3 regions of the Methylocystis sp. sgz306128 genome follow, and region 1 is predicted to be linked to each of the others. Evidence: riboswitches for the same ligand, from Rfam matches in the RefSeq annotation. Region 1 holds a riboswitch; each other region holds the start of a gene.
The links. Region 1 has a riboswitch for thiamine pyrophosphate ahead of thiO (glycine oxidase ThiO). Riboswitches for the same ligand answer to the same signal wherever they lie in the genome.
Positions count from the first base shown of each region.

Region 2: another riboswitch for thiamine pyrophosphate. It lies ahead of AC0N03_RS15205 (purine-cytosine permease family protein); the one in region 1 lies ahead of thiO (glycine oxidase ThiO).
Region 3: another riboswitch for thiamine pyrophosphate. It lies ahead of thiC (phosphomethylpyrimidine synthase ThiC); the one in region 1 lies ahead of thiO (glycine oxidase ThiO).

Region 1 covers NZ_JBVYWO010000005.1:14,606-16,828, forward strand. The annotation lists gene AC0N03_RS09675 (thiazole synthase) at 1-151, opposite strand, end outside; gene thiS (sulfur carrier protein ThiS) at 153-350, opposite strand; gene thiO (glycine oxidase ThiO) at 340-1,326, opposite strand; TPP riboswitch at 1,449-1,550, opposite strand; gene AC0N03_RS09690 (sigma-70 family RNA polymerase sigma factor) at 1,624-2,184, opposite strand.
Region 2 covers NZ_JBVYWO010000013.1:50,094-52,316, forward strand. The annotation lists gene AC0N03_RS15200 (malate synthase G) at 1-605, opposite strand, end outside; TPP riboswitch at 763-869, shown strand; gene AC0N03_RS15205 (purine-cytosine permease family protein) at 910-2,178, shown strand.
Region 3 covers NZ_JBVYWO010000003.1:262,937-265,159, reverse strand. The annotation lists gene AC0N03_RS07370 (cytochrome b/b6 domain-containing protein) at 1-82, shown strand, start outside; gene AC0N03_RS07365 (DMT family transporter) at 79-984, opposite strand; TPP riboswitch at 1,099-1,202, shown strand; gene thiC (phosphomethylpyrimidine synthase ThiC) at 1,254-2,223, shown strand, end outside.

The DNA.
Region 1 (2,223 bases):
TGCCCATTTCGCGGCGCAACGAAACCGTAACGACTCCCGTGCCGCTGGCCTTGATACTGTCTGCCAGAATGGCGGGCGAGGGATATTGCGAAGTTCCCAGCATCAGGCGTGAAGGTAATTCAACACCGTATAACGAAAAAGGTTCATCCATATCAGCCGCCTTGTCTTGGTACGAGAATTTCGATTTTGTCGTCGGGGGCAAGTTGCGTGGCCGCCCGGTCTGCCGCCCGGACGAAAGCACCATTGCGAGCTGTTGCGACGGGCACTTCGCCAAAGTCCAGTCCCGCGACGAGCTCGGCCAGATTGGTGGCTGAGGTTTCCTGAATCTCGCCGTTGATCTCAAGCTTCATCACACACCTCGGGGAAATGGGCGCCGTCCAGAATAATCTTCGCGGCACGCTCTGCCATAGCCGGGGCCAGCAGAAAACCATGCCGGTAGAGTCCGTTGATGCAGAGCGTGCGCCCGCGCTGGCGCAGACGCGGCAGGTGATCGGCGAAAGCCGGACGCAGGTCCGCGCCCAGTTCGACGATTTCCGCTTCGCCAAAGGCCGGATGCAGGGCATAGGCGGCGTTGAGCAGTTCGCCGATGCCTCGCGCCGTGACGCGCCCGCGCTCGTTGTTTTCAACCATTGTCGCGCCAACCATGAAAATATGATCTTCGCGCGGCACGATATAAACCGGAATGCGCGGATGCAGCATGCGTACCGGCCGTGCAAGGCTAATTTCGGCGGTGCGCAACAGCAGCATCTCGCCCTTGACCGGGCGCAGGTCTGTCAGGATATCGCGGGCGGCCAGACCGCGGCAGTCGATTGTGAAATCCGCTTCGTCCGTCACATCGCCGGCTTCAGTGTTGAACCGGAACGCAACGCCCATCTGCGTCAGTTTTTTTGTCATTTTCGCCATGGTCTGGCGCGGGTCGAGATGCGATTCCTCTTTGAAGAACAAGGCCTGATCGAAGCGTCCGGCGAGGTCAGGTTCCAGAGCGTCGATTCTGCCGCCATCCACCCATTCAAAATGGTGCGTGCGGCGCGAGAAGCGCCGAAGATCCGGCAGGTCGCGCGGCTGGGCCACCACCAGCGAGCCGTTGACGGGCAGCGGGCCAAAATGTCTCTGCCAGAAGGCCATGGATTCGACGCCGAATGTTTCAACAAGAGGCTCTGCGCTTTCCAGTTCGCACCAGGGCGCCAGCATTCCGCCGGCGTAATGCGAGCAGCCCGAGCCGGCCGCGCCGCGCCGTTCGACAATTTCAACATCCGTACCGCGTTCGGCAAAGGCCAATGCGGCGCAAAGTCCGGCGACTCCGGCGCCCAAAATTCTGATCAGCATGGGAGCAGCGCCTTGTAGCGAGGTGCTCTGTTCCCTTGTGAGCGAGATTGTGCAGTCAATGTGAGCCCTTGTCTCAAATGCCCTTTGCAGGGCGCAATGCGGCCGCAAAAAAACCGGGGCAGGCTGGCCGCTTGATCCTGTCCCTCCGCTGGCATGACCCAGTTCAGGTTCAAGGGTCGTGGTTTCCCACCTCTCAGCCCTTTCAGGCTCCCCTCGGATAGGCTGAATATGGCGTTTGCCGCAGTAAATGGCAAGCTGGATAAGGCGCGTGCGCCGCGACCAATTGGCCCGGAGGGTTCATTCGTCCAGTCCGAGCTCTTTCAGCTGGAGCCGCAGACGCGTGAAGGCGAGGCGGATGCGGGATTTGACCGTACCAAGCGGCAGGCCGGTTTTTTCGGCGATCTGCGCGTGGGACATATCCTGATAGAATGCAAGATCGATCAGTTCGCGCTGATCCGGGTTTAAAGCCGAAAGGGCCTGCCGGGTGAGTTGCTCGCGCTGCCATGTGTCCAGCGCCTCGTGCGGCGTGGGGTCTTCGCTCTCCTGATCGAAGGCATAATCCTGCGGGTCGACAAATTCCATCCGGTTGCGGCGCAGGCCATCAATGCGCCGGTTGCGGGCGATGCGGTAGATCCAGGTCGCGACCGAGGATTTGGCCGGGTCGAACTGGTCGCTTTTCAGCCAGAGCGAACGCATCACATCCTGCGTGATTTCTTCGGCCATGCCCTGATCCGAGCCAAGCCGTTGCAGGTAGGAGATGAGGCGTGGCGCGAAATAGTCAAATAGACTTGTGAACGCCGCTTTGTCGCGACGTTCGGCAACCGCCAGAATTAAATCGTTTTGTTCACGCGCATTCATGGATGTTGGCAGCGAACCAATCTTTTGTGTTGAAGCGGG
Region 2 (2,223 bases), on a different contig from region 1:
GCACCCTGCTGCACGACAAGCGCGTCACCCTCAATTGCATAGAGCGTTGCATCGGCATGGGAACCCGATGTCAGCGGCGCGATGGAATCGAGAAAATTGCGCGCCCATGCGATGACTTTGGCCCCGCGTTCGGCGTCGTAGCCCGGCTTGTGCTCGCCCGGAATGGCGTCTGTGCCGTAGAGCGCATCATAGAGGGAGCCCCAGCGGGCATTTGCGGCATTGAGCGCATAGCGGGCATTCATCACCGGCACAACCAGCTGCGGGCCGCCCACCACGGCGATTTCATCGTCGACATTTGTGGTCTCGACCGAAAAATCCGGCCCTTCCGGCACGAGATAGCCGATTGAGGTCAGGAATTCGCGGATTTTAGCCGGATCACGCGGCTTGCCGCGGTTTTCACGCTCAAAGGCGTCGATTTTTGCCTGTAACTCGTCGCGTTTTGCCAATAGCGCCCGATTTTTTGGTGCAAGCTTGTTGATGAAAGCATCCAGGCCGCTCCAGAATTGCTGGGGTGAAATGCCTGTGCCGGGCAGGGCTTCCGCTTCGATGAAGGTTTTGAGCTCTTGATGGACGCTCAAACCGCCCAACTGCACCATGCTGGCCATAGGTCACTCCTTTAATTGTTGTTCTTGACTTAAATCGTCATTCTTGGGGCGTTGATACAATGTCGGCGCGGCAGTCTCAAGAATATCGCGCCACTCCCTTTTCCATAATGTGGAAAAGCTTTCGATCTTGACAAGATAAATCCGTGGTGAAATCTGTACCGATAGCTCGGGGTGCCGGTGTGCCGGCTGAGAGAGGATGCAAGTCCTCGACCCGCAGAACCTGATCTGGGTCATGCCAGCGGAGGGAAGCGCCCACATTATGACGCTGAATCCGTTCGTCATGTCCCCATAAATGGGGGTAGACATGTCTGAACGCAATCAATCGCTTAATCCTGTGCCGCAGGCGCAGCGCGTGCTCGATCTTTTCGACTATGCCAGTCTCTGGGGCTCGCTTGGTGTCGGCCTGCTGGTCATGCTGGCGGGGGCGTCGCTGCTGCCGGGCCTGAGCGCGCCGCAGGCTTTTGCCGCGATCATCGTCGGTTCGGTGCTGGGTGCGGCTTTTCTTGGCGCGATCGGGCGCCTCGGCGCGGCAACGGGGCTCTCCAGTGCAGGGCTTATCCGCCCGACACTGGGCCGGTCTCTGGCGTTTCTGCCGATCATGCTCAATATTTTGCAGCTCATCGGCTGGGCGCTGTTTGAAATTATTGTCATGCGTGACGGCCTTCATGCCGTGCTGGGCGCGGGCGGCGTTCAGATTCCGGCGGCGGCGCTGACGATCATTGTAGGGCTGGTGCTGGCCGGCTTGCTGGCGCTGGCGATGACGGGCTTCGTGCGCAAGTTCATTCGCGGCATCGGCGTGAGCCTGATGGTTCTGGCTCTGGCCTGGCTGACCGTTCAGACATTGCGTGCCGGTTTTTCTGCCGGATGGGACAATGTGTTCAAGCCCGGCGATGGCTCGATGAGCTTTGCCGCGGCCATTGACCTCGTGATCGCCATGCCGGTTTCATGGGCGCCGCTGGTCTCGGATTATACGCGCTTTGCCCGGGCGCCGGGGCGCGCCTTTGCCGGCACGGCGCTGGGCTACGGACTGGCCAATGGCTGGTGCTTTGCGCTTGGCGTTCTGCTCGCGGCGCTCAATCCCGGCGCGGAGATGATGGCGGCGATCACGCTCCTGCCGGTTGGCGCTGGCGCGCTGGCGCTCATTCTGGTGGATGAGATGGACAATGGCTATTCCGATCTCTATTCGGCGGCCGTCTCGGGGCATGGTCTGGCAACGCCGCTGCCGGTGCGGGGTCTTGGCCCGGCGCTGGCGCTGCTTGGCACGGCTCTGGCGCTTTATCTTCCCATCGCCAATTTCTCGGACTTTCTGAGCAAATATACCGATTTTCTCTATCTGATCAGCTCGGTTTTCGTGCCGCTATTTGCGGTCGTGCTGGCGCATTTCCGCCGCCCCACGGATCTGGCGCGCGTGCCTCTGCTCGTCTGGCCGGCCATAATCGCCTGGGTTGCGGGGTTTGGCGTCTATCAGGGCTTCTTGCGGTTTCTGCCTGACTGGGGCGCGACATTGCCTTCGCTGATCGCGGCCTTTGCGCTTTATGTGGTTCTGGAAAAGGGCCAGCCGCGCGCAGCCTGAATGCGTGTCCCGCGCGGCCGCTTTGCACGGTCGCGCAGGCGGGCT
Region 3 (2,223 bases), on a different contig from region 1:
GGTCATTATCGCCAGCCTGCGTCACCGGGAAAATCTGGTTAAGGCCATGATCACCGGGTTTAAGCGCCGCGAGCAGAACTAGCCTGCTCCGCCCTTTTGCCGGCGGGGCAGGGCATTCCATAGTCCGGGGCCGATCTCTGCCAGCACCACGCCCGCTAGAATGAGGCCGCAGCCCAGTTGTGCGGTCAGGCTCAGGCGTTCGTCCAGCAGGATGGCGCCGGCCAAAGCAGCAAAGACGCTTTCCAGCGACAAAATCAGCGCGGCCTCAGCGGGCGGGGCGTGTTTTTGCCCGACAATCTGCAATGTATAGGCTATGCCCCCCGAAATGAGCCCGGCATAGAGAATGGCCGGCGCGGCGGCGACAAGCCCTTGCCAGCTCTGGGGCTCCAGCCACAAGCCGCATGCCAGCCCCAGCGCCGCAGTGATAAAATATTGTGCGAAGCTCAGGAAAAACGGCCTGTGCGTCCGGTGAAGGAAAATCGGCACAAGCGCTATGGCCAAAGCCCAGGCAATATCGGCCAGCACGACATAGAGATCGCCGATGGCAAAGCCGTGCGGCGCGCCGCCGGCGAGCAGCCAGGCTCCCGTCAGTGAAATGACGACAGCCAGAAGCACTGTCGTACGCGGGCGCCTGCGGTCAATTATCCAGACCAGAAACGGCACGAAAGCGACATAGAGCGCGGTGAGAAAGCCGCCATTGGTGGCGCTGGTGGTGACCATGCCGAGCTGCTGCAGGCTAGCGCCAGAAAACAGGCACAAGCCAATCAGGACGGCAAGCCCCATATCCTGCCGGCTCATTGCGGGCAGGGACTTGCGCGCCTCGCGCCGGATCAGCGGCAGCATGACGATGCCGGAGAGAAAAAATCGCATGCCGACGAAGGTCAGCGGGCCGATGACGGCATTGCCGCTTTTTTGCGCCACAAACGCCGCGCCCCATATAAGTGCAGTCAGAAGCAGCAGAAAATCAGCCTGCAATCGTGTCATCGTCAATCCCCCGGGCTTGGGATGTAACCGCTGATGCGCCGAAAGGCGAGAAAAATCCGGACTGTCGGCGCGGTCTTTCCTGTCTTGACCTGAGCGCGCGATCCATTAAAGATGGCTCTATCCGAGGGGTGTCCTTTTTGGGCTGAGATGGCGTTAAGCCGGACCCTTTGAACCTGATCCGGGTCATGCCGGCGAAGGGACTGGATCGTTTGGCTGAAGGCTGAAATTTCCTTTCTCTCGCGCCGGAAAACCCGATAGCGAGGAAAATCATGACGAAATCTGTTTCCAATCCGTTGCTGGCGTCGCAGGATGCAGTCACAACCGGCCCTATTGAAGGCTCACGCAAGGTTTATGCGGCGAGTGCCGCTTACCCCGACATCAAGGTGCCATTCCGTGAAATCACCCTGAGCGATCCGAATGAACCGCCCGTCCGCGTCTATGATGCTTCCGGCGCCTATACGGAAACGGATGCCGCCATAGATCTGCGCGCCGGTTTGCGGCAGGTGCGGGGCGCGTGGATTGCGGCGCGCGGCTTCGACGTGATTGAAGGGCGCGCCGTACGCCCCGAGGACAACGGCGATCTGCCGGAAGACAAGCTGGTTGAGGCTTGCCCGGCCAAGCGCCCGATCTACCGCGGCCGCGAGGGCCAGATGGTCACGCAATATGAATTTGCCCGCGCCGGCATCATCACCCCTGAAATGATCTATGTCGCACAGCGCGAGAATCTTGCCCGCGAGTGCGCGCATGCGGAAGCAGCAGCGCGTCTCGCCGATGGCGAGAATTTTGGCGCGTCTATCCCCGATTTTGTCACGCCGGAATTTGTGCGCGAGGAAGTGGCGCGGGGGCGGGCGATCATTCCCGCCAATATCAACCATCCCGAACTGGAGCCAATGGCGATCGGCCGGAATTTTCTGGTCAAGGTCAATGCCAATATCGGCAATTCGGCAGTCACCTCCGGCGTGGCGGAAGAAGTCGAAAAGATGGTCTGGGCAACGCGCTGGGGCGCGGATACCGTGATGGATCTCTCCACGGGCCGCAACATCCACAATATCCGTTCCTGGATCATGCGCAATTCGCCGGTTCCGATCGGCACCGTGCCGATCTATCAGGCGCTGGAAAAGGTGGGCGGCGATCCTGTAAAGCTGACCTGGGAGGTGTTCAAGGACACGCTCATCGAGCAGGCAGAGCAGGGCGTCGATTATTTCACCATCCATGCCGGTGTGCGCCTCGCTTATGTGC